3 regions of the Alteromonas sp. ABH4_456 genome follow, and region 1 is predicted to be linked to each of the others. Evidence: predicted binding sites of a transcription regulator. Region 1 holds the regulator's gene; each other region holds the start of a gene.

The links. The regulator LexA, encoded in region 1, represses DNA repair genes until DNA is damaged. The targets are predictions, from matches to a motif close to TACTGTATNNNNATACAGTA.
Region 2: dinB (DNA polymerase IV) is a predicted target of LexA. The motif match lies at 7,459-7,478, and genes of this name have one in related genera.
Region 3: recA (recombinase RecA) is a predicted target of LexA. The motif match lies at 7,515-7,534, and genes of this name have one in related genera.

The regions. Positions count from the first base shown of each region.
Region 1 is NZ_JBSWXO010000002.1:443,025-452,959, forward strand. Features, by position in the region: gene ACXAG2_RS04980 (hypothetical protein) at 1-16, opposite strand, end outside; gene ACXAG2_RS04985 (SURF1 family protein) at 22-732, opposite strand; gene ACXAG2_RS04990 (DUF2909 domain-containing protein) at 763-972, shown strand; gene ACXAG2_RS04995 (cytochrome c oxidase subunit 3) at 994-1,872, opposite strand; gene ACXAG2_RS05000 (cytochrome c oxidase assembly protein) at 1,894-2,484, opposite strand; gene ctaD (cytochrome c oxidase subunit I) at 2,494-4,116, opposite strand; gene coxB (cytochrome c oxidase subunit II) at 4,126-5,211, opposite strand; gene ACXAG2_RS05015 (YceI family protein) at 5,619-6,191, shown strand; gene ACXAG2_RS05020 (serine hydrolase domain-containing protein) at 6,301-7,440, shown strand; gene lexA (transcriptional repressor LexA) at 7,543-8,169, opposite strand; gene ACXAG2_RS05030 (type 1 glutamine amidotransferase domain-containing protein) at 8,428-9,105, opposite strand; gene ACXAG2_RS05035 (coniferyl aldehyde dehydrogenase) at 9,140-9,935, opposite strand, start outside.
Region 2 is NZ_JBSWXO010000007.1:145,602-155,536, forward strand. Features, by position in the region: gene ACXAG2_RS12580 (NADH:ubiquinone reductase (Na(+)-transporting) subunit B) at 1-1,025, shown strand, start outside; gene ACXAG2_RS12585 (Na(+)-translocating NADH-quinone reductase subunit C) at 1,015-1,779, shown strand; gene ACXAG2_RS12590 (NADH:ubiquinone reductase (Na(+)-transporting) subunit D) at 1,792-2,424, shown strand; gene nqrE (NADH:ubiquinone reductase (Na(+)-transporting) subunit E) at 2,428-3,036, shown strand; gene nqrF (NADH:ubiquinone reductase (Na(+)-transporting) subunit F) at 3,057-4,286, shown strand; gene ACXAG2_RS12605 (FAD:protein FMN transferase) at 4,350-5,372, shown strand; gene nqrM ((Na+)-NQR maturation NqrM) at 5,382-5,615, shown strand; partial or broken gene ACXAG2_RS12615 (PPC domain-containing protein) at 5,687-6,118, opposite strand; gene ACXAG2_RS12620 (hypothetical protein) at 6,070-6,336, opposite strand; gene ACXAG2_RS12625 (glycoside hydrolase family 108 protein) at 6,790-7,302, opposite strand; gene dinB (DNA polymerase IV) at 7,489-8,565, shown strand; gene ACXAG2_RS12635 (DUF1653 domain-containing protein) at 8,567-8,797, shown strand; gene ACXAG2_RS12640 (amidohydrolase) at 8,873-9,935, opposite strand, start outside.
Region 3 is NZ_JBSWXO010000004.1:26,797-36,731, forward strand. Features, by position in the region: gene ACXAG2_RS07565 (hypothetical protein) at 171-830, opposite strand; gene eno (phosphopyruvate hydratase) at 908-2,200, opposite strand; gene ACXAG2_RS07575 (CTP synthase) at 2,259-3,890, opposite strand; gene mutS (DNA mismatch repair protein MutS) at 4,057-6,630, opposite strand; gene ACXAG2_RS07585 (CinA family protein) at 6,963-7,478, shown strand; gene recA (recombinase RecA) at 7,687-8,724, shown strand; gene ACXAG2_RS07595 (methyl-accepting chemotaxis protein) at 9,103-9,935, shown strand, end outside.

The sequences.
Region 1 (9,935 bases):
TGTTTTTTCCTGCCATACTGATCATCCTTTTTTATTCGAATTCATTGAAAAGTAACTGACTGCAGCCGCAGCGATGGCCAGCCCGAACCATTGCATGGCATAACCCAGGTGCTTCTGCGGCGGCATTACAACGGGCTGCCAGTTGCGGACAAACGCACTTTTTTCCGGTGCAGTTAACTCAACCACAAAGGGTTGCAGAGGCTGTCCGGTCAGGCGGCGGATAAAGGGGATATCCAGCGCCTGCACCACCACGGGAAACGTAGCATCAGACGACAGCGTTTCGCGCACCACCGGATTGTGTCCCGGCATAGTTATACGGCCATGGAAGTGCTGAAACTTGCTTTCTACATCCACTTCGGGCAGTTCATTCCGGCTTAACGGCGCCTCCACCCATCCAAAATTCACCAGCACCGTGCCTTCACTGCTATGTACAGGCACGATAACGTCATACCCCACGCGCCCGTTTTCCACCCTGTTATCCAGAAACAGTAGCTGAGATGTATCAGCGCGGCCGTTAAACCCCACCTGATAATCACGGATATCTTCCCGCACAGGATCCAGCTGACTGAGAGAGATTGCCCCTTCGCTGCTTTTTTGCGCTATGCTAGCCAGACGCTGTTCTTTCTGGTGCATCCGGTCGAGTTGCCAGAAGCCCAGCGAAATCATGCAGATAACCGCTGTCAGTACCACAACAGCGAGAGGTAAGGAACGGAACCGGTTTGCCTGATTCATAATTGGCTCCCCTTATTGACGGAGAAAAAAATGATTATAAAAATCGTCCTTGTATGCTTAGTGATTTACATGATCGCTAACTTGTTTCTCGCCATGCGGGTAATGATGAAAGATGACCCGGACGGCGAGCCTATGAGCAAATTCATCGGCCGCCGTGTTTTAACTTCTGTCATCATTGTTACCCTGATCCTTGTTGCACTGGCTACCGGACTTATCAGTCCGAATCCCGCCCCTTACTGAGGCGGGCCAGTGCGCTGTCACTTAAAACACATACACAAACAGATACAGCATTACCCAAACCACATCGACGAAATGCCAGTACCAGCTGCCGGCCTGAAACGCGAAGTGACTTTTGGGTGTAAAGTGCCCTTTCAGCACCCTTAAGAACAACACAATCAAAATGATGGTACCCAGCGTCACATGCATTCCGTGGAAGCCGGTGAGCATGAAAAAGGTGTTGCCGTACACGCCGGACTGCAGTGTCAGACCCAGCTCCTGATAAGCATGAATATATTCTTCGACTTGTAGTGTCAGAAAGCCCAGTCCCAGTAATATGGTTACGCCCAGCATGACGGTCAGCTGTTTGCGTTTGTTCTGCTCAAGGCCCACGTGAGCAAAGTGCAGGGTAACGGAAGAAATCAGCAGAATAATGGTGTTAATGGTAGGCAATCCGGCAGCACTCATTTCCTGAGTAGTCGTGCCCCCGGGCGTGGTAACAAGGGGCCACATGGCTTCAAATGCCGGCCACAACACATCATTGGTCATCGCATTGTTCGAGGCGCCTCCGAGCCATGGCACCGAAATCATGCGTGCGTAAAACAGTGCGCCGAAAAAGGCGGCAAAAAACATCACCTCAGAGAAAATAAACCAGCTCATCCCCTGACGGTAAGAGCGGCCAAGCTGATCGCTGTATAACCCGCCCATGGATTCATCAATCTGATTTTTAAACCAGCCAAACAACATCACCAGCAACGTGACGATGCCCGCCGCCAGAACATGCGGCCCGTAGCCGCCTTCCCCTTTGGTACTTTCAATGACGGTGTTGCCGGCTCCCACCGCAATCAGAAATAAGGCTACCGCCCCGACAATGGGCCAGGGACTTTGTGCAGGCACATAATACCGTTGATATTCTTGTTGCATGGCTACTCTCCTTCCGGCCTGTCAGCGGCTGCCGCTTACAGGCTGTCGTAAATAAGGGTTGTCACTGCCGCTCAGATCGCCGGCCCTGGCGGTCACGTCGTACAGTGTGTACTGCAAGGTAAAATAGGTAATATATTCCGGCAGCCCGGCATCCACGTAGAACGACATAGGCATCCACGCTTCCTGACCAGCCTGTAAGGGCTGCTGGTTAAAGCAAAAGCATTCGGTTTTATTCAGATAAAGGGCCGCCTGTCCCGGACTGACAGAGGGAATTGCCTGAGCAATGATGTTACTGGCAGCCGGGTTTCTGACGTAAAACGCCACGGTATTCACTTCTCCGGGGTGCACCTTCACACGCTGTGTTTCTGCACGAAATTCCCAGGGCATTCCGCTGTTTGTGCGGGTAATAAATTCCACGGTCACAGTGCGGCTGGTATCGATATCTTTGCCCTGCCACACTGCGGCCCGGTTAGCCGTTTTTCCGTTGATACCGGTGATATCACAGAACACGTCATACAAAGGCACCAGAGCGAAACCGAAGCCAAACATACCCGCTACGACTACAAGCAGTCGCAGGGTAAGGGTGCGGTTACCGGCTGCGCGGTTGTCCATTTTGATAACTCACTTCACAACCGGAGGCGTTTCAAACGTGTGGTAAGGAGCAGGAGAGGGAATTTCCCACTCCAGACCTTCAGCACCTTCCCACACTTGTGACGTAACCGGTTCGCCCTGCTTTTTGCAGGCTTTAATGAGCAGTACCAGGAAAATCAGCTGGGATAACCCGAAAGCAAACCCGCCAATACTGATCCACTGGTTGTAATCAGCAAATTGCAGCGAGTAATCAGGGATCCGCCGTGGCATACCCGCCAGTCCCACAAAATGCATAGGGAAGAACAGCACATTCACGGAAATCAGTGAGCACCAGAAATGCCACTTAGCCAGCGTGATATCAAACATTTTACCGGTCCACTTGGGCAGCCAGTAATACACCGCCGCCATAATGGAAAACACCGCTCCGGTCACCAGAACATAATGGAAATGGGCCACGACAAAGTAAGTATCGTGGTACTGAAAATCCACAGGTGTGATTGCCAGCATCAATCCGGACAGGCCACCGATGGTGAACAGCACAATGAAGGCAAGAGCAAATAACATGGGGATTTCAAAGGTCATGGAACCCCGCCACATAGTGGCCACCCAGTTAAACACTTTCACGCCGGTGGGTACGGAGATCAGCATGGTGGCGAACATAAAGAACATTTCAGCAAACACCGGCATACCTGTGGTAAACATATGGTGAGCCCAGACAATGAATGAGAGCAGGGCGATGGAGGCAGTGGCGTACACCATGGAGGCATAGCCGAACAGGCGCTTGCGGGCGAAGGTCGGCACAATCTGCGAGATAATGCCAAAAGCCGGCAAGATCATGATGTAGACTTCAGGGTGCCCGAAGAACCAGAAAATATGCTGGAACATCACCGGATCACCGCCGCCGGCAGCATCAAAGAAACTCGTCCCGAAGAATTTATCGGTAAGCACCATGGTCACTGCACCGGCCAGTACAGGCATTACAGCAATCAGCAGGAATGCAGTAATAAGCCAAGTCCAGACGAACAGTGGCATTTTCATCCACGTCATACCCGGCGCACGCATATTAAAGATAGTCACGATTACGTTGATTGCGCCCATGATGGAGGAAATCCCCATAATATGGACTGAGAACACAAACAGCGCGGTACTGTCGCTGCTGTATGTCGTCGACAGCGGCGCATAGAAGGTCCAGCCGAAAGCCGGGCCACCGCCTTCCATGAACAGTGAACCTAACAACATGGAAAATGCAAACGGCAGGATCCAGAAGCTCCAGTTGTTCATTCTGGGCAATGCCATATCCGGTGCGCCAATCATCATGGGGATCAGCCAGTTAGCCAGACCGGTAAACGCCGGCATGACAGCACCGAATACCATGATCAGGCCGTGCACTGTGGTCATCTGATTAAAGAAATTCGGGTCTACGATTTGTAAACCGGGCTGGAACAGTTCGGCGCGGATCACCATCGCCATCGCGCCGCCGGTAAGAAACATGATGAAGGCGAACCACAGATATAACGTACCGATATCTTTGTGGTTAGTTGTCAGCACCCAACGCATCAGGCCTGCCGGAGCGCCGTGTCCGTGGTGATCATCGTGATGTTCATCATGTGCCGCAGTGTGCTCCGGCGTCATAGTTTCAGTTGCTTTACTCATCGCACGCTCCTATTTACCGGTTGCTACTGCATTAACGTCTTTAGGCTGGATCACATCGCCGGTGTTATTTCCCCAGGCATTCCGCTCGTAGGTAATCACAGCGGCAATATCTTTCAGGGACAGCATCTTGCCAAACGCCTGCATGGCCGTGCCTGCTTTACCGTTAAGCACAATATCGATGTGCGCTTTCTGATCCTCCAATACCATCTGACTGCCTTTAAGTGCAGGGAAAACGCCCGGCAACCCCTGACCGTTAGGCATATGGCAGGCTGCGCATGTCGCGTTGTACACTTTCTCGCCGGTACTCATCAGCTCTTCTTTGCTCATGCTCATGGCCAGCAGGCGCTGCTCTTCTTCTTTCGCCTGTTTCACAATGGCTTCCTGCTCTGTCATCCAGGTTTTATATTCATCTGGGCTCTTCGCAATCACCACTACCGGCATGAAACCATGATCCTTCCCGCACAGTTCAGCGCACTGTCCACGGTAGATACCGGGCTCATTCACTTTTGTCCACGCCTCATTGATGAAGCCCGGATTAGCATCTTTCTTTACTGCGAAATCTGGCACCCACCAGGAATGGATAACGTCGTCAGAGGTGATCAGGAAGCGAACTTTTTGTCCGGTAGGAATGACCAGAGGACGATCTACCTCAAGCAGGTAGTTTTCTCCTTTTTCGAATTTGTTCTCAATCTGCTCACGCTGTGTGGCCATGATGGAGTAAAAGGACACATCGCTGTCCATGTACTTGTAATGCCATTTCCACTGGGAACCGGTGACAAGAACCGTCATTTCAGGTTCGCTGGCATCTTCCATAGCGATGAGGGTTTGTGCTGCCGGAACGGCCATAAAAATCAGAATCAGGAAAGGAATGACTGTCCAGGCGATTTCTACTTTCACGTTTTCGTGGAAGTGCGCCGGTTTGGCGCCCCGGGATTTACGGTGCTTGAACATGGAGTAAAACATCACTCCGAACACCACCACAGCGATGGCCACACAAATTGAGAACATCAGCATATGCAGGTCGTACACCTGTCCACTGATGTCTGTGACACCTTGTCTCAGGTTGATTTCACCTGCCCGGTCTGATGTTGCCATGGTTTCTGCTTGCAGCGACGCCGGAATAACAGTCATCGCTAACCCCCAAACCATCATTGCGTTACATACGAGTTTCTTCACTCAACACCTCCGTGATGGAGGATCTTGTGTAATACCCTGCTCACAGGACCCTGTCGTATCAGGCTAGCCGCCTGTTAATTTTTATCTCTTTTTGTTATTTTTTCGTTAACAACGGTATAAGAATTAAACAGATTTCATCTTGTGTCTAGTCTTTCTGAAAAAATAAATGGCCGGGGTGGCCTCAGAAACAGGGTCAAAGCACTTCATTCTGATATTTCGAATGTTTCGTTCAGATCTTCGACACATCCGTATTTGAGGAACGCCGTATTATAGGTAAGTAAATCGTCCTCACACTTGTGACATCAACGTTATGAAAGGAATGTGTAATGAATAAATTTATCCCGGCAGTATTAGTTTCAGGTTTAATCAGTGCAGGCGCATTCGCGGCGCCTGTGAGCTATCAGATTGATCCTACTCACACCAGCGTTATCGCTTCATGGAATCACTTCGGATTCTCTAATCCGACAGCCGCCATCAACGGCGCTGAAGGCACCATCGTGTTTGACAAAGACGCGCCGGAAGACAGCAAAATCGATGTGTCGGTGAAAATTGATACCATTGATTCATTTGTTAAAAATCTGAATGAAGAATTTGTCGGTGCTGACTGGTTCAATGCAGCGAAGTTTCCTTCTGCCACCTTCACCAGTACAGATGTTGAAATGACAGGTGATAAGACGATGGAAGTGACCGGCGATCTGACGATCAAAGGAGTGACTAAGTCCGTCACTATGGATGTCACTCTGAATGGTTCAGGTGTACACCCGATGACACAGAAAGAAGCGATTGGTTTTGATGCAATGACCACCATCAAGCGTTCTGACTTCGGGATTGATATGTATGTACCGAATGTGAGTGACGAAGTCACGCTGCACATCACCACAGAAGCACAAGCTAAATAAGTTTTCGCATCACCGTCCGGATGCCCGGCCCGCGCGAGCGGGCTTTTTTATTGGTAGCGGCCTGTTAACTGCGGTAGTCTGATTGTTTTTATTGTCAGGGATTGCTTCTATGTTGCGCCGCGCTGTTTTCTCCTCTTTTCTGTTATTTTTAACACCCTCTGTTTTTGCCAAAGATCTTCCTTCCGGCGCTATTAACGCTCTGTTTGAAGAAGCGGTAAGTCATGACACAGTGCCGGGTATAACCATGGCACTGGGCAACGATAAGAGCATGCTGATGGCTAAAGGCTACGGTTTTGCCGACGTGGAAAACCAAGCACTGATGACGACAGATCACAAGGTGCGTATAGGTAGTGTCTCTAAACTCATCGCCACCGCCGGATTAATGCGCCTTGCAGAAGCAGGCTACATTGATCTGGATAAACCGGTAACTGAATACGTCAGCGCATGGCCTGCTGATAAACCGGTCATTACTCTGCGCCAGCTTACCTCACATACAGCAGGCATCAGGCACTACAAAGAAGGTGCCAATGAATTCCTTCTGAATGAAAGTTATCCGGATATCTACAGTGCACTGGCGATGTTTAAAGATGATCCGCTGCTGTTTGCACCTGGCACAGATCACCGTTATTCAACGTTTGCCTGGACACTGGTCAGTGCCGCAATGGAAGGGGCTGACTCGTCCCGGGATTTCCGCGCCATCATAAACGAAGAAGTGTTCGCGCCGCTGAAACTGGACAACACGGTATTTGACGACCAGTACACTATCATCGATCACCGGGCGAGACCTTACACCGTACACGAAGGTGAGCTGATTAATGCGCCACAAACGGATCACAGCTATAAATGGGCCGGCGGCGGTTTTATTTCTACGCCGTCAGATATTGTCCGGTTTGCTGTAGCCCATGTGGCAAGCGACTACCTGAAACCAGAGACTACCCGCGCCATGTTTACTCCTGCCAGGCTTAACAATGGTGAAACCGTGGGCTTCGGCATAGGCTGGAAAACCGGTTTTGGCGATTACAAACAACGTAAAGCGTATAAAGATAATGTGAGCGCGCTGGCTTTGATGGACGATATTCCTGATGCAGTGATGCACTCAGGTGGCAGTATGGGCGGCATTACAATGACCATTCTTTGCCGTGAACATAAAACAGCGGTTACTGTAGTAAAAAATGTCAGTGGTGAAGACAATGCTGATGTTTTTCTGCTGGCGCTCAAGACACTGCACTTTGCACATACCAGCCAATAGTAATGAAAAAGGGCGATGATGGTTCACATCACCGCCCTTCTAATTTTTCAACGCTGTGGCCAGCGCACACAATAGTTATTGCACCGCGCTTAGCGAAAAGACTTACATCCAGTCAGCATTGCGGATAACACCTACGGCCAGACCTTCAATGTTGAATGGTTCAGCAGCAAGATCTACCTTGATGGTATCGAATTCTTCATTTTCTGCATGCAGCCATACTTCGCGGCCGCGTTTTTCCAGACGTTTTACCGTGACATCCTCATCAACCCTGGCAACAACAACCTGCCCATTGTGCACGTCAGTAGTTCGGTGAACGGCAAGTAAATCACCATCCAGAATACCGATATCTTTCATACTCATACCGTTTACACGTAACAGGAAATCTGCACGGGGGTGGAACAGATCAGGGTCGACCTTGTAATGCATTTCCACATGTTCCTGCGCCAGAATAGGTTCACCTGCCGCAACACGGCCGATTAACGGTAAGCCTGCGTCTTCATCGTTTTCTGCTTCCAGCGGAATATTCAGCTTTATACCCCGTGAGGTACCCGCCAGAATTTCGATAACACCTTTACGGGCCAGCGCCTTTAAATGCTCTTCTGCTGCATTAGCTGATTTAAACCCTAATTGCTTCGCAATTTCCGCACGGGTGGGCGGCATGCCGGTTTCCAGCATGGTGGTTTTGATCAGTTCGAGAACTTCCGTTTGTCTTGGAGTAAGTGGACGCATAAACAGCCCTGTTTTTCTATACAGTTCCTGTGAGTATATACAGTTGCGCTGGTTTGACAAGAGCTGCCGGCGAAATTATTACGCTTATTCAAGGGGCGCAGTTAACAGCGCCTGGTTTTCATTGCAACGATATGCATTAGTTATACATTGTAATACGCTGTTTTAGTTCTCCTTGGGAATAAAAAGGTATCTTCTTATCAAGAAATTTTCGCCAGGTGGCCTCCTAATCAGAACGCCACCGGCTAGATTTGAGGGGAATTATGCAAGTTGTTTAATCAAGGCTTGCGCGACAGCTTCGGAGCTGGCTGGATTTTGGCCTGTAATCAATCGGCCATCTTCAACTACGTGAGGCTCCCAGTCCGCACCTTTTTCATAGTGACCGCCAAGACGAATGAATTCATCTTCTATCAAGAATGGCACCACATCAGTCAACTCCACTCCCGCTTCTTCTCCGTTAGTAAAGCCAGTAACTTTACGACCTTTGATAAGCGGCTCGCCGTTATCAGTTTTTACATGACGCAGGACCCCAGGGGCATGACACACAAAACTGATTGGCTTGCCTGCCCGCTCAAACGCTTCGATCAGTGAAACAGACTGATCTGACTCGGCAAGATCCCACAGAGGGCCATGACCGCCAGGGTAAAACACTGCATCAAAATCTGCTTGTGATACGTTTTCAAGTTTGACGGTATTCGCCAGTACTTGCTGCGCCTGCTCGTCTTGTTTAAATCGCTCGGTAGCAGGGGTTTGAAAGTCAGGCAAGTCACTTTTCGGGTCCAGAGGTGGTTGTCCCCCCAGAGGTGAAGCCAACACCAGCTCAGCACCTGCATCTAAAAAGGTGTAGTAAGGTGCGGCAAACTCTTCTAACCAAAAGCCTGTTTTTTCACCGGTGTTACCCAGCTCATTATGCGATGTAAGTACCATTAAAATTTTCATATAAACCTCTCTATCTTTTATCAATATGGGTGAATCAGTGATTAAAAAAAGCGTCTACGGCTGCTTGTTTGTCTGCATACGGTGCTCGCAAGCGAAGGTTTGATGTACCCGCTTCGCTTTGTACTACCACCGCCCTGGCATGAGAGAACTGGCGGAAGCCATGAATACCATGGTAAGCCCCCATACCTGACGCGCCCACACCACCAAAAGGCAGCTCATCAATAGATACATGGGTCATAACGTCGTTGATGACCAGCGCCCCAGAAGTCGTTTGTTGCGCAAACGCTTGCTGTGCTGTGCTGTCCTCATTGAAGTAATAGGCGGCCAAAGGACGAGGGTGTTGATTAATGTACTTAATTGCCTCGTCTTCTTCTTGATACAGACGAATGGGCAACAATGGACCAAATATTTCTTCCTGCATGATCGCCATGTCGTCAGTTGCCCCAATCACCAAATGCGGAGCGATTTTACGGCTAGAGGCGTCGTAAGCCGGTTCATTTTGCGGCGCAAGATTGATGATCTCGGCGCCTTTTTGACGTGCATCTTCTAATAGATCGACTAAGCGCTGGTAATGGCGTTCGTTAATGATCGCGGTGTAGTCGGTATTTTCTTGAATGCTTGGGAAAGTTTTTCCCATGAATTCTCGCGCTTGGTCTTTGAACGCTTGAGCCTGTTCTGCAGGCAGCAAAACATAATCTGGTGACAGGCAAATTTGACCAGCATTAAAGGATTTAATCGTTAATGTGCGTTCAACGGCTTTGCTCAGGTCAGCACCTTTGGCCACCATAACTGGTGACTTTCCGCCCAGCTCCAATGTCACTGGCACAAGG
Region 2 (9,935 bases), on a different contig from region 1:
TGGTATGGATGGCAACATTCCCGGCCATGTTCTTCGGTATGTACAACATCGGTCTGCAAGCGCAAGACGCGCTGGGTGCCGGTGCAACTGTACCAGACAGCTGGCAGGCAGCTATTTTCACTGTATTAGGTGGTGATTTGGCCAGTGCCGGCGGATTAGGCCTGTTCTTCTACGGTGCCTGCTTCTGGTTACCAATATACGCAGTAACGTTCGCAGTAGGTGGTTTCTGGGAAGTCCTTTTTGCATCAGTTCGTAAGCACGAAGTTAACGAAGGTTTCTTTGTTACTTCTGTTCTGTTCGCACTGACACTGCCCGCAACGATTCCATTATGGCAGGTTGCTCTGGGTATTACTTTTGGTGTTGTTATCGCTAAAGAAGTCTTTGGTGGTACTGGCCGTAACTTCCTTAACCCTGCACTGTCTGGCCGTGCTTTCTTATACTTTGCGTACCCTGCACAAATTTCAGGTGACCAGGTATGGGTAGCAGCCGATGGTTTCTCAGGTGCTACATCTTTAAGCCAGGCGGCTTCCGGTAACTTAGATTACAGCAACATGGATCAGTGGATGAACAGCTTCATCGGAACCATTTCAGGTTCTGCGGGTGAAGTATCTGCACTGGCTATCATGATTGGTGGTCTGTTCATCATGTATATGCGAATTGCAAGCTGGCGTATTGTTGCCGGTGTTGCAGTAGGTGTAGCCTTCTTTGCTACTCTGCTTAACATGATTGGCAGCGACACGAACCCGATGTTTGCAATGCCTGCTCACTGGCACTTCGTTGTAGGTGGTCTTGCCTTTGGTATGTTCTTCATGGCAACTGACCCTGTATCGGCGTCGTTTACCAATAAAGGTAAGTGGGCATACGGTATCTTCATTGGTTTCATGACGGTACTGATCCGCGTCCTCAACCCTGCCTTCCCTGAAGGTGTAATGTTGGCCATTCTGTTTGCCAACCTGTGGGCGCCACTGTTCGACTATTTCGTCGCGCAAAGCAATATCAAGCGGAGGGTAGCTCGTGTCGGCTAAGAAAGAATCTTTAGGAAAAACAGTTGGCGTAGTAGTTGCCGTCTGTCTGGTTTGTTCAATTGTTGTGTCGGGTGCGGCTGTTGGTCTGCGTTCACTGCAACAAACAAACGCCCAATTGGATAAGCAAACAAACATTCTTACTGCTGCAGGTCTGTACGAGACTGGCATGAGCAACGACACCATCAATGCAAAATTTGATGAGTTTGTTGAGCGCCGTTTTGTCGACTTAGACTCTGGTGAATTCACTGAAATGCCTTCACCTGATTTCGACATGTACAAAGCTGCAAAAGTAACTGAGACAAGCACGAAAGTGGTAAACAGCAATGTTGGCTTCCAACGTCGTCCTAATGTTGCCAGTGTCTATCTGGTGCACAATGACGCCGGTGAAGTTACCCGCGTGATCCTGCCGGTACACGGTAGCGGTCTGTGGGATCTGATGTATGGTTTCCTGGCAGTTGATGCCGACGGTGAAACTGTGAAAGAACTGATTTACTACCAGCAGAAAGAAACGCCGGGACTTGGCGGTGAAGTGCAAAACCCTGCATGGCAGGCAAAGTGGGATGGCAAGAAGCTGTATGAAAACGGTGATGTTGCTATCGAGGTTAAGAAAAATGCTAACCCTGATAATCCTTACTCTGTAGATGCACTTTCCGGCGCAACCCTGACCAGTAATGGTGTTGAAAACACAATTCAGTACTGGGTAGGCGAGCAGGGCTTCGGTCCGTTCCTTAAGAAACAAGCATGGCGTTCATAAAGGGGTCTTATCGTGGCTGACACTAAAGAAATGAAAAAGGTCCTCTTTGGACCGATTTTAGACAACAACCCGATCGCCCTGCAGGTACTGGGTATCTGTTCTGCACTGGCGATTACAACTAAGCTGGAAACAGCTCTGGTTATGTCGCTGGCGCTGACAAGCGTTGTGGCGTTCTCTAACCTGTTTATCTCGGCAATCCGTAACCAGATTCCGTCAAGCGTACGTATCATCATTCAGATGACCATCATCGCTTCTCTGGTAATCGTGGTAGACCAAATCCTGAAGGCTTACTCTTACGAGGTATCCAAACAGCTCTCAGTATTCGTTGGTCTGATCATCACCAACTGTATCGTAATGGGTCGTGCAGAAGCGTATGCGATGAAGAGTCCTCCGCTGATGAGCTTCCTGGACGGTATTGGTAATGGTCTGGGTTACTCTTTCATTCTGATTTGTATCGGTACAGTTAAAGAGCTGTTCGGCTTCGGCACCATCCTTGGTTTCGAAATTCTGCCGCTGGTACAAAACGGTGGCTGGTATCAGGGCAATGGCCTGTTGATCCTGCCATTCAGCTCATTCTTCCTGATCGGTGGCATGGTATGGATTATCCGTACTTTCCGTCCGGAACAAGTCGAGCCTAAGGAGTAATTCGTGGAACATTATCTGTCTTTATTCGTTCGCTCGATTTTTATCGAGAACATGGCGCTGTCGTTGTTCCTGGGTATGTGTACGTTTCTGGCCGTATCTAAGAAAGTAAAAACAGCGATGGGTCTGGGTGTAGCCGTTATTGTGGTACTGGGTATCTCTGTACCGGTAAACCAGATTATCTATGTAAACATTCTTGCTCCGGGTGCGCTGGCGTGGGCCGGTTTCCCTGATGCAGACTTAAGCTTCCTGAACTTCCTGACGTTTATCGGCGTTATCGCTGCGTTAGTACAGATTCTGGAAATGGCGTTAGATAAGTTTTTCCCTGCGTTATATAACGCTCTGGGTATCTTCCTTCCGCTAATCACAGTTAACTGTGCAATATTCGGTGGTGTGGCATTCGCGGTTCAACGTGAATATAACTTCACTGAAAGTATTGTCTACGGTGTAGGTAGTGGTATGGGCTGGGCGTTAGCTATCGTTCTGCTGGCCGCTGTTCGTGAAAAACTGAAATATGCTGATATGCCAGATGGTGTACGTGGTCTGGGCTCTGTGTTCATGATCGCAGGTCTGATGGCGTTAGGCTTCCAGTCTTTCACTGGTATCGCACTGTAATAACGCAGAGGAGCATATAAATGAGTATAGAAATGTTACTTGGCGTTGGCATGTTCATTGTCATCGTTCTGGCGCTGGTATTTATTATCATGTTTGCCAAATCTAAGTTAGTACCAAGCGGTGACGTGACCATCATGATCAACGATGATCCTGAAAAAGCGATTACCACGCAGCCTGGCGGTAAACTGCTTGGCGCACTTGCTGAAGCGGGTATTTTCGTATCATCTGCATGTGGTGGTGGTGGTTCTTGTGGTCAGTGTCGTGTAGACATCAAAGAAGGTGGTGGTGAAATTCTGCCAACCGAACTTGACCACATTACTAAGCGTGAAGCCCGTGAAGGTTGCCGTTTATCATGTCAGGTTGCTATTAAGCAGGACATGAAGATCGAACTGGAAGAAGAAATCTTTGGTGTTAAGAAGTGGGATTGTGAAGTTATTTCTAACGACAACAAAGCCACGTTCATCAAAGAACTTAAGCTTAAAATTCCTAACGGTGAAAGCGTACCTTTCCGTGCTGGTGGTTACATTCAGATTGAAGCACCTGCTCACCACGTGAAGTACAAAGATTACGACATTCCTGAGAAGTTCCGCGGTGACTGGGAGCGCTTTGGTTTCTTCGACATCGAGTCTAAAGTAGACGAAGAAACTATCCGTGCTTACTCCATGGCGAACTACCCGGAAGAAGAAGGTATTATTATGCTGAACGTGCGTATTGCTACGCCGCCGCCTAATAACCTGACTCTGCCTGCCGGTAAAATGTCTTCGTACATCTGGAGCCTGAAAGAAGGTGATAAAGCAACGATTTCTGGTCCGTTCGGTGAGTTCTTCGCGAAAGAAACTGACGCAGAAATGGTGTTTGTTGGCGGTGGTGCAGGTATGGCACCTATGCGTTCACACATCTTCGACCAGCTTCGTCGTCTGAAAACCGATCGTAAGATCACATTCTGGTATGGTGCCCGTTCACTGCGCGAAATGTTCTATGTTGAAGATTTCGATGAGCTGGCTGCCGAGAATGAAAACTTCGAATGGCATGTTGCACTTTCTGACCCTCAACCTGAAGACAACTGGGATGGCTACACTGGCTTCATCCACAATGTCTTGCTTGAGAACTATCTGAAAGATCACCCTGCTCCGGAAGATTGTGAATTCTACATGTGTGGTCCTCCCATGATGAACGCAGCTGTTATCAACATGCTGAAAGATCTTGGGGTAGAAGACGAAAATATCCTGCTTGATGACTTTGGTGGTTAATCAGCAAACGGTATAATTGAAAAAGGGGGCATCGCCCCCTTTTTTAATAGATAAGGATAAGAAGTGATTAATCAGTATCTTCGTTTTAGTGTACTTGCTGTCGTTGTACTCTTTCTTAGTGCCTGTGGTGAGGAAGCCAAACAGGTTGTGCATTTACACGGAAATACCATGGGCACCACTTACAATGTTAAGTATGTAGTGGATGAGCGTGGTCAGGTTGATGGTCTGCAAGAGGCCATTGATGCCCGGTTAGTAGAAATTAATAAACTGATGTCGACCTATGACCCTACATCAGAATTATCCCGTTTTAACCAGAATCGTTACACCACGCCCTTTCCGTTAAGTGACGAAACGTCATTGGTGGTGACTGAAGCTATCAGGCTCGGCAAGCTAAGTCATAACGTACTGGACGTAACTGTGGGGCCGCTGGTGAATTTGTGGGGATTTGGTCCGAACAAACGTCCTGAAAAGGTGCCATCTGAAGAGCAGATTTCTGAAGTCCGAGAGTATGTCGGGCTGGATAAAATCAGTATTTCAGAACAGGGTCTGAAGAAAACGCATCCAATGGTTTATGTCGACCTGTCGACTATTGCCAAAGGCTACGGTGTAGACCAGGTTGCTGTGATTATGGAAAAGCATGATCTGCACAACTACCTGGTGGAAATCGGCGGTGAAATGCGTGTTAAAGGCGAGCGGGGGAATGGTGAGGAATGGTTAATAGCCATTGAGAAGCCGGTCTCAACGGAACGCTCGGTGCAGAAAATTGTCTCTATTGGTACGAATGCCATTGCCACCTCAGGGGATTACCGCAATTACTATGAAATGGACGGTAAGCGTTATTCTCATCTGATTGATCCCCGAACCGGTAAACCCATTACTCATAATCTGGTATCGGTAACGGTGGTGGACCCGTCATCTATGACTGCTGATGGCCTTGCCACTGCGTTCAATGTGATGGGGTGGGATGAAGCTAAAGCGCTGGCGGAGAAAGAACATCTTGCCGTTTTCTTAATTCGTCGCACAGCAGATGGCTTTGAGGAGTATGCATCTCCTGAGTTTGATACTATGGTTGAAGTTAAGAATTAGGAGACGATGATGTCTACATTTATCCTCGCGTTTGTGTTTTTTCTTGCCATGGTACTGGCAATGGCCGTGGGTTATCTGATCCAGAAGAAGTCCATTTCCGGTAGTTGCGGCGGTTTAGGCGCACTGGGTATTGAGAAAGCCTGTGATTGTCCTGAGCCGTGTGACCGTAAGAAGATGCGCCTGGAACGTGAAGAAGCCAGACAGAAAAAAATTGCTGAGTGGAAGGATAACCAGATCCTGTAAATTTTCAGGTTTATCAGTACACATCAAGTGATGATGAAAATGGCCGGACGAATGTCCGGCCATTTTTGTTTCTACTCGTAGCTGTAACTTAACGTTACGTTGCTGTAAGTGCTGTAAGCTCTCAGGCCGATATGCCAGGTGCCGTCAGCCGGTGCAGTAAACGTGCACACCTCACTGTTGCCGTTTTTGTAAGGACGACAATCATAGGCCGATGTGGAAGGCTGGCTGCCGTATCTCACATACAGATCGGCATCACCGCTGCCGCCGGAGATTTGAATTGTCATCGTGGAAACGCCAGCCGGGATATCCCAGGTGTAGCGATCCCAGGATGACCGTGAACCTGATAATCCTGTTAATTGTCCTGATACCGGTTCAACACCTGGATCGGTCGGGTCTCCGCCGCCGTTACCGCTGCCATCACAACCGTTGTTATTCAGGTAGCTGTTCGCCTCCGCTACACGGACAATACCGTAACCGTACTGATTATCTCTGCCTGAACTGCCACTGCGCCGTTGCCATTTTTAAAGGTGACAATATAGCGTTCATTGCTTTCCTGTAAACGCAGCTCCTGGCGCAGGTTCTTTAACTGCTCAAAGGTAAGTGGTTCAGGGGAAACACTGACCGGCCCGTTGCCGGCAGACGCTGCAGTAGCGGTTAATGTGATTAAACTTAACGATGTAGCGAGTAACGATTTGGATGGTAATGTGCGTAATATGGACATTATTTTTTTCCTGTCTTGTTGTTATCCCCTCCCGCTCTGTGGCGTGTTACTACGGGGTATTTTTACCGGGTCTGTACACATCGGTTTATCTGCTTTAGTGATGACAAAAACTGTTCCGTCAGCTTGTCATTCAGGAGAAATAAACCGGCTATGCACAAACGTTGTAAACGCTGCTTTTTTCTGCAGCTCGAAATCCATACTACTTAAGTCTATCGGGAGTTACGCATATAGCCGTATAACTATGAATGGCATTTAATACGTATAAAAAACGGGGGTATTGGTATGCCGGCCAGACATTACGGGCAGCGGAGAAACAAAAACTGACTAAAATTTAAGTTAAGAAAAAGATAAATAAAAACAGATTTATCCCGAAATCCAACTTAAATTTTGTGTAAATATGTAATCAGGAAAAAGAGACGATAGCGTATCCGGGGGCGGAGCCGGAAAGGTTTGCTATGCAATACCTTTCAGTGTCCGGTTTATCCAGCCAAGAAGGAACTTTGCCTGTGAGGGATTATGATTAACAATTTCCGCATAACGGGCGACTTTCTTGAGTGCATAGCCATGCAGAAATACTTCCGGTGGCATGTTGTTGATGGCCTTTAAGGATTTCGTACCGATGATCCCGTCAACGTACACATCAGCAACTTCCTGAGCCAGTTTCGACGCTGCAGACAGGCCGGCATTAACGGCGAAATCAAAGAGGGTTTCAGCTACACGTTGAGAATCAATAAAGTCTCCGCGGATCCGTTCCCAAAAGTGCTGTTGGTAGAACGCTGCGACATGAGGCATCAGTTGACTGTCGGGGACGCCGGCATCAAGTAGTGGCCAGCCTTCCCAGTCAGGATGAAAATTGCGGGCTATACCGGCGTAGGTAGCACCACCGCGGTCACCCTCCACACGATGAAGTGTATAGCCCCCTTCGTTATCAATCATTTTTTCAAAGGCGGGTAAAAAAGCAGCCATGACATCCTCCCTGATGAATGGTTAAATTTTACGCTTATTACCAGTTTATCTTTTCAATAAGGTTTTACAATCCTGTTGTATTAACTTTTTGCAATATTTTGACCTATTATTCAGTGTTGAACTTTGCACTGGCATAGTTGACATAATCCGCTAAAATACTGTTCATATATACAGTGTGGTGGCAGAGTGCGAAAGATTATTCACGTTGATATGGATTGCTTTTACGCTGCAGTTGAAATGCGCGACAATCCGTCATTGATCAATAAGCCCATAGCGATTGGCGGCAGCGCCGATCGCCGTGGCGTGATATCAACGTGTAACTATCCGGCAAGAAAGTTTGGTGTGCGCTCTGCCATGGCAACAGCATACGCAAAGCGTTTGTGCCCTGAGCTCATTCTTGTACCCGGCAGAATGGATATGTACGTCCGCGAGAGTCAGCGTATCCGTGAAATTTTCAATGACTATACCGACCTCATCGAGCCTTTATCTCTGGATGAAGCCTATCTGGATGTCACTCACACCACTTTGTTTAACGGCAGCGCCACACTCATAGCACAGGATATCCGCCGGCGAATTAAAGAAGAACTGAATCTGACTGCCTCGGCTGGTGTGGCATCATGCAAATTCGTGGCTAAGGTAGCCAGTGACGAAAATAAACCGGACGGGTTATGTGTGATCACACCGGATAAGCTGGATGCATTTGTCAGAAATATGTCGCTGTCAAAAATTCCCGGCGTGGGCAAAGTTACACAGCAGAAGTTGCAGCGTCTGGGCCTGACTACCTGTAATGATGTCCGGCAATATCCCTTTGAACGTCTGCAGAAAGAGCTGGGGAAATTCGGTTCAGTGCTGTGGAACCGTGCTCACGGTGTGGATGAGCGGGATGTCAATGTCAGCCGGGTAAGAAAATCAATCGGAGTGGAACGTACCTTCAGCAGCGATTTGCATACACTTGATGAATGCAAGGCGGTACTGCCTGTATTGTGGGAGAAGATGCAGCAACGCATTGAAGGGCATTTAAAAAAGACCGGTGAGCGGAAATGTCTGATAAAATCTCAGGGCGTGAAGCTCAAGTTTCAGGACTTCCAGCAAACCACCGTTGAGCACCGTCATCACGATATCAAAGAAGCGTTTTTTTATGAATTGCTGGATGAAGCGTGGCAGCGGGCCAGAGGCAGGGGTGTCAGGCTGGTGGGCATTCACATTGGATTAGCCGGCGGTTTGCCGGCAGAGCAGCTGCTATTGCCACTGGAGGATGAATAATATGTCGAAGTCGGTTGTGCCCGGAACGTATCAACATTACAAAGGCAACTTTTATACTGTCATCGGTGTGGCTAAGCACTCAGAAGATGAATCGGAACTGGTGGTGTACCGGCCGGAATATGGTGAAAAAGGGCTTTGGGTCCGTCCGCTGACCATGTTCACTGAGCAGGTGGAAGTGAACGGACAAACGGTTCCCCGTTTCAGACATATTGAAGAGCAGGACCGGGATTAATCATCCGGTAGAATAAAATCACAAAAGGGGCGCAAAGCGCCCCTTTTAAATTACTTGTATCCGCTGTTTTGGCCGTTACTGGTTGCGTTCAGCATCAAATACCTTAATTCCGGCTGTCCAGGTTTGCAGCACCCGGGTGCGCCAGATATCTTTCGGATCCACATCGAATATATCCTGATCCACAAGAATAAAGTCAGCCCATTTCCCTGGGGTCAGCGTACCCAGGCTGTCTTCCATATGCGCGGCGTAGGCAGCATCCAGCGTAAAGCCTCTGAAAGCCTGCTGAACGGTCATCGCTTCGTGAGCATACCAGCCCTTTACCGGCTGGTTGTTTCTGTCCTGACGGGTAACTGCAGCATGAATACCGTAAAACGGATTGGCCAGCTCTACAGGAAAGTCTGAACCCAGCGGAATGGGGATCCCTGAATCCAGCAAAGTCTTCCACGCATATGCACCGGCCATGCGATCCTTTCCGAGGCGGTCTTCTGCCATGTTCTTATCGCTGGTAGCGTGGGTGGGCTGCATGGAAGGCAGTACACCCAGCTCCGCAAACCGGGGCAGATCGTCGGGATGAATCACCTGAGCATGTTCAATACGGTTTCTGAAGTCAGCATCAGGATGTTTTTTCATTTCCTTTTCAAATTGATCCAGCGCCATACGGTTTGCACGGTCGCCGATAGCGTGAAAGTTGAGCTGAAATCCGGCGTTCATGACTTTACTGAACAGGGGAGCCATTTCTTCAGGCTGGGTAAGCAGTAAACCTGTCTGATGGGGATCGTCGGTATAGGGAGCCAGCAAAGCCGCACCACGGCTTCCAAGTGCGCCGTCACCATAAGCTTTTACGCTGCGGATAAACAGAAAATCGTCACTGCTGCGTACCGGTCCGTTATCCAGCATGGCGTCCAGGTCCTTGTCTGTAGCACTGACCATGGCATAAATACGTACCGGCAACGATTGTTCAGCTGCACGGGCCAGATAAAAATCGTAAACCTGATGAGGGACACCGGCGTCATGCATGGCGGTAACACCCACAGACAGCAAATGCTGACCGGCGGCATTTAACTGCTGATGGTAAAGTTCTGCGCCCGGGGCAGGCATCACCTTTTCCATCAGTCCCATGGCATTATCAATCAGCACG
Region 3 (9,935 bases), on a different contig from region 1:
GCTGCCATAAGGAGTAGAAGAGAAAGTAAAAAATGTTGCATAATTATGCGAATTTCACGGGCATCCAATTGATAGCCGTCAATGTAACCATACAGGGGCCACAGGTCAACCTTTCTTTGCCATCATGAATATAATAATTGGTTATATTTATCCTAACTCTGTTTGGTTGGTCAGGTATTTAAGGTGAATTTTTTCCACTTTACCGTGGTGGAAAGCAATAATTCTCTTAATGAGAGTGTGCGTGGGGCCAGTCTGCCTTTGTGATTCCAGCGGTGTCCGCAGCATGCGGCAGCCATCACAGCTTTGGTGGGTTTCAGTAGTGTATAGTCGGTGTCTGTATTGTTAGCCTGACTCACACCATCAAAAGTAAACCAGCCATACTTATTGGTGTGCACCATTTCATTCTCAGGCTGGACACGGTCAATAGAGTCCAGCTCGATATGCTCTTCATCAAAGCGAAGTAATCTTACCGGTACGGGTAAACCATAGGCTGCATGGCTTGTATACCAAACCAGCGTGTCCTCCGGCGTAATTTTATGGGCTGGACATTTAGGTGCCTGTTTACATTGCCAGGTACCGTTGTGACTGTCTACTGCAAGCGGTGTTTTGTGGTTTGCCAGATAGTGGGCTGCCCGTTGGATCCGGTGAGGAAGTGCGGCCAGTCTGCGTTGGAGGTAGGATATCTGCGCAGCGGACGCTTGTGAAAGCACCAGCAACTCGCGCTCGTAAAGGGCATTACAAATTTCTGTGAAGACCGGAGAATCGTCGGTTGCGCCGGTGGCAGCAAAAATATCAGTCTGACTGGACGACGTGTGAGAACCTGACGACATGGCTACAAAGGATTATGAAGAATATCAGTAAAGTAGCATTAAAAAGAACGGGTAGCCAGCGCTACCCGTTCATGTCATTATTGACCTTTGATTGCACTGCGACCCGGATATACCGCTTTGTCGCCCAGTGCCTGCTCGATACGCAGTAACTGGTTGTACTTGGCAACACGGTCAGAACGGCACAGAGAACCGGTCTTGATTTGACCCGCTGCAGTACCAACCGCCAGGTCTGCGATAGTCGCATCTTCGGTTTCACCTGAACGGTGAGAGATAACCGCAGTAAAACCTGCATCTTTCGCCATCTTGATTGCATTCAGGGTTTCGGTCAGTGAACCGATCTGGTTGAATTTAATCAGGATGGAGTTACCGATACCATTCTCAATACCACGGGACAGGATTTTGGTGTTAGTCACAAACAGGTCGTCACCAACCAGTTGTACTTTGTCACCAATCTTCTTAGTCAGGCTTGCCCAACCGTCCCAGTCACTCTCGTCCAGACCGTCTTCGATAGAAACGATAGGGTACTGTTCAGCCAGTTCAGCCAGGTAGTCACCAAAGGTTTCTGAGTCAAAAGACTTGTCTTCACCAGACAGCACATATTTGCCGTCTTTGTAGAATTCAGACGCCGCACAGTCCAGCGCCAGCGTGATATCTTCGTTCATTTTGTAGCCCGCTTTTTCAACGGCTTCTACAATAACAGCCAGCGCTTCAGCGTTAGAGCTCAGGTTAGGTGCAAAACCACCTTCGTCACCTACTGCTGTGTTCAGGCCTTTAGCAGACAGTACTTTTTTCAGGTTATGGAAAATTTCCGCACCCATGCGCAGGGCTTCTTTGAAGCTCTTCGCGCCAACTGGCTGAACCATGAATTCCTGAATGTCTACGTTGTTGTCAGCGTGTTCGCCACCGTTGATGATGTTCATCATAGGTACAGGCATAGAGTACTGACCTGACGTACCGTTTAAGTCAGCGATGTGCTCGTAAAGTGCAACGCCTTTTTCAATTGCAGCCGCTTTGGCAACAGCCAGAGAAACCGCCAGGATCGCATTTGCACCCAGCTTTTCTTTGTTCTCTGTACCGTCCAGCTCTAACATTTTGTTATCAACGTCAGTTTGTGCCAGTGGATCCATGCCAGCCAGCGCCGGAGCAATGATGTCGTTTACTGCAGCAACGGCTTTTTCTACGCCTTTGCCCAGGTAACGGCTTTTATCACCGTCACGCAGTTCCAGTGCTTCACGTGAACCAGTTGATGCACCGGATGGTGCAGCGGCACGACCCATTGCGCCTGAATCAAGGTAAACGTCTGCCTCTACAGTGGGGTTACCACGAGAGTCCAGGATTTCGCGTCCTACAATGCGAGCAATCTTCGCCATTTTATTTCCTCAACGTTTGTGCAGAAGGCAACGGGAGTAAGCCTTCTGCTTTTTAGAATCAGTGATTTTCTTTCTGGTATTTCCCGGCAGCTTCTACAAATCCTTTAAACAGCGGGTGGCCATCACGGGGCGTAGAAGTAAACTCCGGGTGGAACTGACCGGCAACAAACCATGGATGGTCAGGGATTTCGATCACTTCTACAAGGCGTTTGTCGGTGGACAAACCACTTACTTTCAGGCCCGCAGCTTCAATCTGGTCACGAAGGTTATTGTTTACTTCGTAACGGTGACGGTGGCGTTCGTAAATCTCTTCGCTGCCGTAGGTTTCACAGACTTTGCTGCCAGGGATCAGGTGACAAAGCTGGCTGCCTAAACGCATAGTGCCGCCTAAATCTGAAGAGGCATCGCGCTGTTCGGTAGAGCCGTCTGCATCCAGCCATTCAGTGATCAAACCAACAACCGGGAACGGTGTTTTAGGATCAAATTCGGTGCTGTTTGCGTTTTCCATACCAGCTACATTGCGGGCAAATTCAATTAAAGCAACCTGCATACCCAGACAAATTCCCAAATAAGGGACTTTATTCTCGCGGGCATAGCGTGCTGCTGCAATTTTGCCTTCGATACCGCGTTCACCGAAACCGCCGGGTACTAAGATAGCATCCAGGTGTTCTAAAATTTGTGTACCTTTTGTTTCAACGTCCTGAGAATCGACATAGTGAATATTCACTGTCAGGCGGTTTTTCAGACCGGCATGTTTTAATGCCTCATTGACAGATTTGTACGCGTCAGGCAATTCAACATATTTGCCCACCATACCGATATTCACTTCTGCAGTAGGGTTAGACTCTGCATAAAGTACCTGTTCCCATTCGGTCAGATCCGCTTCTTTGCAATCCAGACGGAAACGGTCAACAACCAGCTGGTCCATACCCTGTGCTTTAAGCGCAGCCGGGATACGGTAGATGCTGTCTACGTCTTTCAGTGAGATAACGGCTTTATCTGCCACGTTAGTGAACAGGGCAATCTTAGAACGTTCGGTAGCCGGCAGTGCGCCAACAGAACGGCAAACCAGGATGTCCGGTTGAATACCGATAGAACGCAGCTCTTTTACAGAGTGCTGAGTAGGCTTAGTTTTCACTTCGCCGGAAGCCGGCATGTAAGGTACCAGCGTCAGGTGCATGAACATGGCGCGCTCGCGGCCGACTTCTGTACCTAACTGGCGGATAGCTTCCAGGAACGGTTGTGATTCAATATCACCTACTGTACCGCCTACTTCAACAATTGCCACATCGTGACCTTCTGCACCGTCGATAACGCGACGCTTAATTTCGTTGGTGATGTGCGGGATGACCTGGATGGTTGCACCTAAATAGTCACCACGTCTTTCACGGCGTAATACTTCTTCGTAAACCCGGCCCGTGGTGAAGTTATTACGCTTGGTCATACGGGTGCGGATAAAACGCTCGTAGTGACCTAAATCTAAATCGGTTTCTGCGCCATCATCCGTGACAAACACTTCCCCGTGCTGGATTGGGCTCATTGTTCCCGGATCAACGTTGATATACGGATCCAGTTTTAACATCGTAACGGTGAGACCACGCGCTTCAAGAATAGCTGCTAACGACGCGGCAGCAATACCTTTACCAAGCGATGATACGACACCACCGGTGACGAAAATATAATTTGTCATGCGAAACCTAAGGCGTTGGAATTTTTGGCTAATGTGCTGAGAGTTGCGAAAACCGAACTAAGCACCTGGACGGCGCAATATTATAGCGAAAGAGTAGCAGGCAAACAATCGGTTTGCCTGCCGGGCTGGCGGGTTTATTTCAGGTAAATTAATAAAGCCTTAAGTATCACGCCTGACTTAGCCGTTTTAGCGTATAAATTAAATCCAGTGCCTGCCTGGGAGAAAGCTCATCGGGAGACAAATTATTCAGTGCATCCCGCAGCGGGGCAGGCATATCGGTAAAGTGCATTTCCGATTGTCCGGCTCTGGTCGTGGGAGCTCCGGAATCTGACGACGTTTTTGTTTCCTTTATGGCCGGGGCGTCTTCCTGTGGTGCCCGGTTTTCCAGTTCATGCAATTTAGCCCGGGCAGCATTGATTACCGGGCGGGGAACGCCGGCAAGCTGGGCAACCTGTAAGCCATAGCTTTTGCTGGCCGCACCGGTTTCTACAGTATGCATAAAGCGGATGGTATCGTCGTGCTCTACGGCATCTAAATGCACATTGACCACGCCTTCTTCAGAATCAGCTAATTGTGTCAGTTCAAAATAATGGGTGGCAAACAAGGTATAAGCATTAATCTCCCTTGCCAGGAAGCAGGCACATGCCCAGGCGAGAGATAAGCCATCGTATGTACTGGTGCCGCGCCCGATTTCATCCATTAATACCAGCGAGTGCTCAGTGGCATTATGCAAAATATTGGCGGTCTCGGTCATTTCCACCATGAAGGTAGAACGCCCTGACGCCAGGTCATCTGATGCACCAATACGTGTGAAAATACGATCCACACGGCCGATTTTTGCATTTTCTGCAGGTACGTAACACCCAAGGTATGCCATCAATACAATCAGAGCGGTCTGACGCATGTACGTTGATTTACCGCCCATGTTCGGACCGGTAATAACAAGCATGCGCTGTTTGGTGTCCAGTGTTACCGGGTTGGCAATAAACGGGTCCGTCATGACCTGCTCAACCACAGGATGCCGACCGGCTTCATAAATGATTTCACGGTTATCTGTGAGGGTAGGGCAATGTAAGTCGAGCGCGGTCGCCCGGTCGGCAAAACACTGAATCACATCCAGTTTAGCCAGTGCTTCAGCTGTGTTTATCAGCTTAGTAAGCTGAGGCTGGAAGGCATCGAATAATCCTTCATAAAGCTGCTTTTCCAGAGCCAGCGCCCGGCCCTGACTGGTCAGTACTTTATCTTCATGTTCTTTCAGCTCAGGCGTAATGTAACGCTCGGTGTTCTTCAACGTTTGACGGCGGATATAGTCTGCCGGGGCTGCGCCACTGTTTGCGCGGCTTAATTCGATAAAAAAGCCATGCACTTTGTTGTAGCCCACTTTCAGAGTTGAGACGCCGGTGCGCTCCCGTTCTCTGACTTCCAGAGCATCCAGGTAATCCGTGGCTCCCCTTGACAGCGCCCGCAATTCATCCAGCTCTTCATTAAAACCTTCAGCGATAACACCACCATCGCGGATCACAACCGGAGGGTTATCTACGATAGCCTCATTTAACAGGCTTTGTAATTCAGGATAGGTGCTGACAGCATTGGCCAGATCTGCACATAACGGATCCTCAAGAGAGGATAACTGGTCGAGCAGTCCGGGCAATTCGTTAAACGCATTGCGTAAACGGGAGAAATCCCTGGGACGGGCTGAACGCAGGGCCAACCGCGCCATGATACGTTCTATGTCACCAATGCGTTTTAGTGTATCGGCGATACCTTCATGGCCCTGTTCAATCAGTTTGCCGATGGCCTGCTGGCGTCGGGTGAGCTCATAATGATCGGTAATGGGGGCGTGCAAATAGCGTTGAAGTAATCTGCTGCCCATGGGGGTGGCGGTAGAATCCAGCACGCTGAACAGGGTATTTTCCTGACTGCCTGATAAATTGGCGGTTAATTCCAGGTTTCTTCGCGTGGCTGCATCTAGCTGAATACGTGTTTCCTGCTGTTCACGATGAATACTGCGAATATGGGGCAGGGCAGTACGTTGGGTATCTTTAACGTATTGCAGTACACAGCCGGCTGCGCCGGTGGCTTTATCTAAGCCGCTGATCCCGAAACCATCCAGTGATTTGGTGCCGAATTGCTGATTGAGTTGCTCTGTAGCCGTTTGCGGATCAAACTCCCATTCTGGACGGCGACGTAAACCTTTTCGTTTTTCAATAAGAGGTAAACCTTCGAATCCTTCCGGATAAAGCAGTTCCGCAGGATTAAGGCGTTGTAACTCGGCCAGCAATTGTTCGTCGCTGTCACATTCAACCACCAGAAAACGTCCGCTGCTGATATCGAGGGTGGCAACGCCGTACTGCATGCTGTGACCGCACACTGCAGCAAGCAGATTATCACGGCGCTCTTCTAATAGTGCTTCATCGGTGACTGTACCCGGGGTGACAATACGCTGAACCTGACGTTCTACTGGCCCTTTGCTGGTAGCAGGATCGCCCACCTGTTCACAAATCGCCACCGATTCGCCCATTTTTACAAGGCGCGCCAGGTAACCTTCCACTGCGTGATAAGGCACTCCCGCCATGGGAATGGGTTCACCGCCGGATTTGCCTCTGGCTGTTAATGAAATATCCAGCAGGTGTGCGGCCTTTTTGGCATCGTCATAGAAGAGTTCATAAAAGTCTCCCATCCGGTAAAACAGTAAAATATTAGGATGTTGTGCTTTTATAGCCAGATACTGGCGCATCATCGGCGTATGTGATTCCAAGAAAACCTCTTTGTTATGTTGATACTGTTTGCTAGCGAAGGCGCTTCTGTCCGGAAGACGGAACTGCATTTGAAACACGGCGTAAACCCATCCATGGGGCCTCGACTGCCGCTTCCCTGCGGCAGACGGTTTCAAATGCAGTCCTCGTATTCCGTACGCGCGCCTTCTCAGTAGGTGCTTCCGGCCGGAGCATGGAACTGCATTGGAAACAGGAAGCAATGCTTTCCCCGACAGGATTGAACTTAATCGCTCCGGCGTCTGCTAAACGTGTAAAATGGTACAACGGAATTAATTCATTGGTGAGTATTATTCGTATGAGCGCAGATTTTTCAACTGTTTCACAAGACAGTGCGTTACTTAAACAGGTGGTCGCCACCGGAGATGTGCTTCGCCGGCGAAATTGGCATGTATCTTGTGCTGAGTCCTGTACCGGTGGTGGAATTGCTTACGTATTAACTTCTGTTTCCGGTAGTTCTGACTGGTTCAATCAATCATGGGTCACTTATTCAAATGAGGCTAAGCAATCACTTATTGGGGTGAAAGCTGAAACGCTTGCGGAATTTGGTGCGGTGTCGGAACAAACTGTAGCTGAAATGGTGCAGGGAGTTGTTCAGGAGAGTGGTGCGCAGGTTGGCGTGTCGGTGAGTGGTATTGCAGGGCCTGGCGGCGGTTCGGCGGAAAAGCCGGTGGGTACAGTTTGGTTTGGCTTTATGATAGACGGTGAACTCATCACGCAGCGTCACGTATTTTCAGGTGACCGGTTAACCGTGCGGGAACAGGCCATCGCCCATGCAATTTCATATCTGTACCAACGACTGGTTGCTGAATAAAACGGGATTTGACAGACTAATTGTGAAATCTTACTTGACTGTATGCTTATACAGTATAAAATGCATTCAACATTCGAATTTCGTTTCGTGAGTTACTGAAGCGCTGACCGAATCATATTTTGCGGAAGTTAAAGAATAACAGAAGTAAAAGTGGCAGCGTAAAACGACAGGGTAACTACCGGACAGTCATTATCTTGAGGATAATATCGTGGACGACAACAAAAACAAAGCTCTTTCCGCCGCTCTTGGCCAAATTGAAAAGCAATTTGGTAAAGGTGCCATTATGCGTCTGGGTGACAATCAGGCGCATGATATCGAAGCCATTTCTACCGGTTCACTTAGTATCGACATTGCACTTGGAATAGGCGGTCTACCTTGCGGGCGTGTTGTTGAAATCTACGGTCCTGAGTCATCAGGTAAAACAACTCTGACACTGCAAGTTATCGCTGAAGCGCAAAAGAAAGGCAAAACTTGTGCATTCGTTGATGCTGAACACGCACTGGATCCTGTCTATGCAAGAAAGCTGGGCGTAAACATTGACGACCTGCTGGTCTCTCAGCCTGATACCGGTGAGCAGGCGCTGGAAATCTGTGACATGCTTGTTCGTTCCGGTGCAGTCGACGTAGTAATTGTTGACTCGGTAGCTGCGTTAACACCGAAAGCAGAGATTGAAGGTGAGATGGGTGATTCTCACGTGGGTCTTCAGGCACGTCTGATGTCTCAGGCACTGCGTAAGCTTACCGCTAACATCAAGAAATCGAATACGCTGTGTATCTTCATCAACCAGATCCGTATGAAGATTGGTGTTATGTTCGGTAACCCTGAAACCACAACAGGTGGTAACGCGTTGAAATTCTATGCCTCTGTGCGTCTGGATATCCGTCGTATCGGTGCGGTTAAAGAAGGTGATGAGGTTGTTGGTAACGAAACCCGTGTGAAAGTGGTGAAGAACAAAGTTGCACCACCGTTTAAGCAGGCGGAATTCATGATTCGTTACGGCGAGGGTATCAGTAAGGAAGCTGAACTTATTGACCTTGGTGTGAAGCAGAAGCTGGTTGATAAAGCCGGTGCCTGGTATAGCTACAACGGTGACCGTATTGGTCAGGGTAAAGCGAACGTAATGGCGTTCCTGAAAGATAACCCTGATATTGCGAATGACATCGAAACTAAGCTGCGCGCAGAGTTACTGGCTCAAAAAACAGTGAAGCCTGAAGAAGCCGAAGGCGAAACAGAAGAGAAATTGTAAGATTTATGTCCGGCAGCCTGTGAAAGGCTGCGCATGAAACGACAAATCAATAGACAGTAAATTAAATCAGAAGCCAGCTGAAAAGCTGGCTTCTTTTTTTGTGTGAAAAACCGGTTTTAAAAAAATCAATACCCGGAAAGGCGAGCCGTCCTGTAAGAAGGCCTCTGTAGACCATTTAGCTCCTTTTATTAGTGTTATCTAATGAAAAGAACAATAAAATCAGTAGGTAATGAACTGTACAAAAGACGAGGAATGCACTTTTTTATCGTTCAATTTACTGTAGAAGTGAAGATGACTGCCGTTAAAAACATAAATTTATAAAAAAGATTTCACCAGCTCCCGAATATGGAAGGTGAAACACAAACACGGGAACGCGTTATGAAATCACTCTCACTTCAGAAAAAATTTGTGCTCATTGTTGGCGGTGCTATCGCATTGTTACTGATTGTAGCAACGATTTTCCTGCTCAATATTGTCAGCGATAAAACCAGGCAGACCGTTGAGCGGGATCTCCATTTTCTCGTTACCAGTGAAGCGGAATCTGTAAAAGGTTTCTTTGCTACCTACGGAGGTGTCGCTTCTACATTTCTGAACAATCCTTTCTTCACTGACTTTTTTACTCAACACTCGCAGCGTGGCGGTACGTTAAGTGGTGAGGCTGCTGACGATATTTTTGCGTCATTCAGCGCCATCAGCAGTAATGACAAGCACATTAAGTCTGCTTTTTTCGGTACCGCCGGTACCGGAGAGTATTTTTATGAGCAGGGCCGTGTGGGTGAAGAAGATAATTACTTTGCAAATCAGCGCCCGTGGTTTTTGACCGCTGTAGAAAAAGGGGGCATCTATGTCACACCTCCGGCGACAGATTCACAGGATGGAAGCGTTTCGACGGTGGTTCAGGGGCCTGTGTACCGGGATGGTAAGCTTCTGGGAGTGGGTGGCGTGGATATTCTCATCACCACAGTCGCAGATATGCTGTCAGAGATCCAATATGAGAAAGCCGGCGCTGCGTTTCTTGTCGATGACGAACAAAATATTGTGTACTTCCCGGGGAGCAGGGAAGCCCTGCCACTATCATCTCCACTGGCGTCCATTGATAAAAGCCTGAAAGGTGCTGATGGCTTTGCAGCTTTAAGCGTAGATATTGCCCGCCATCCGGAAGGTATGACGCCAGTTTCATACAACAATGAAAATTATTTTGTTGTTTATAA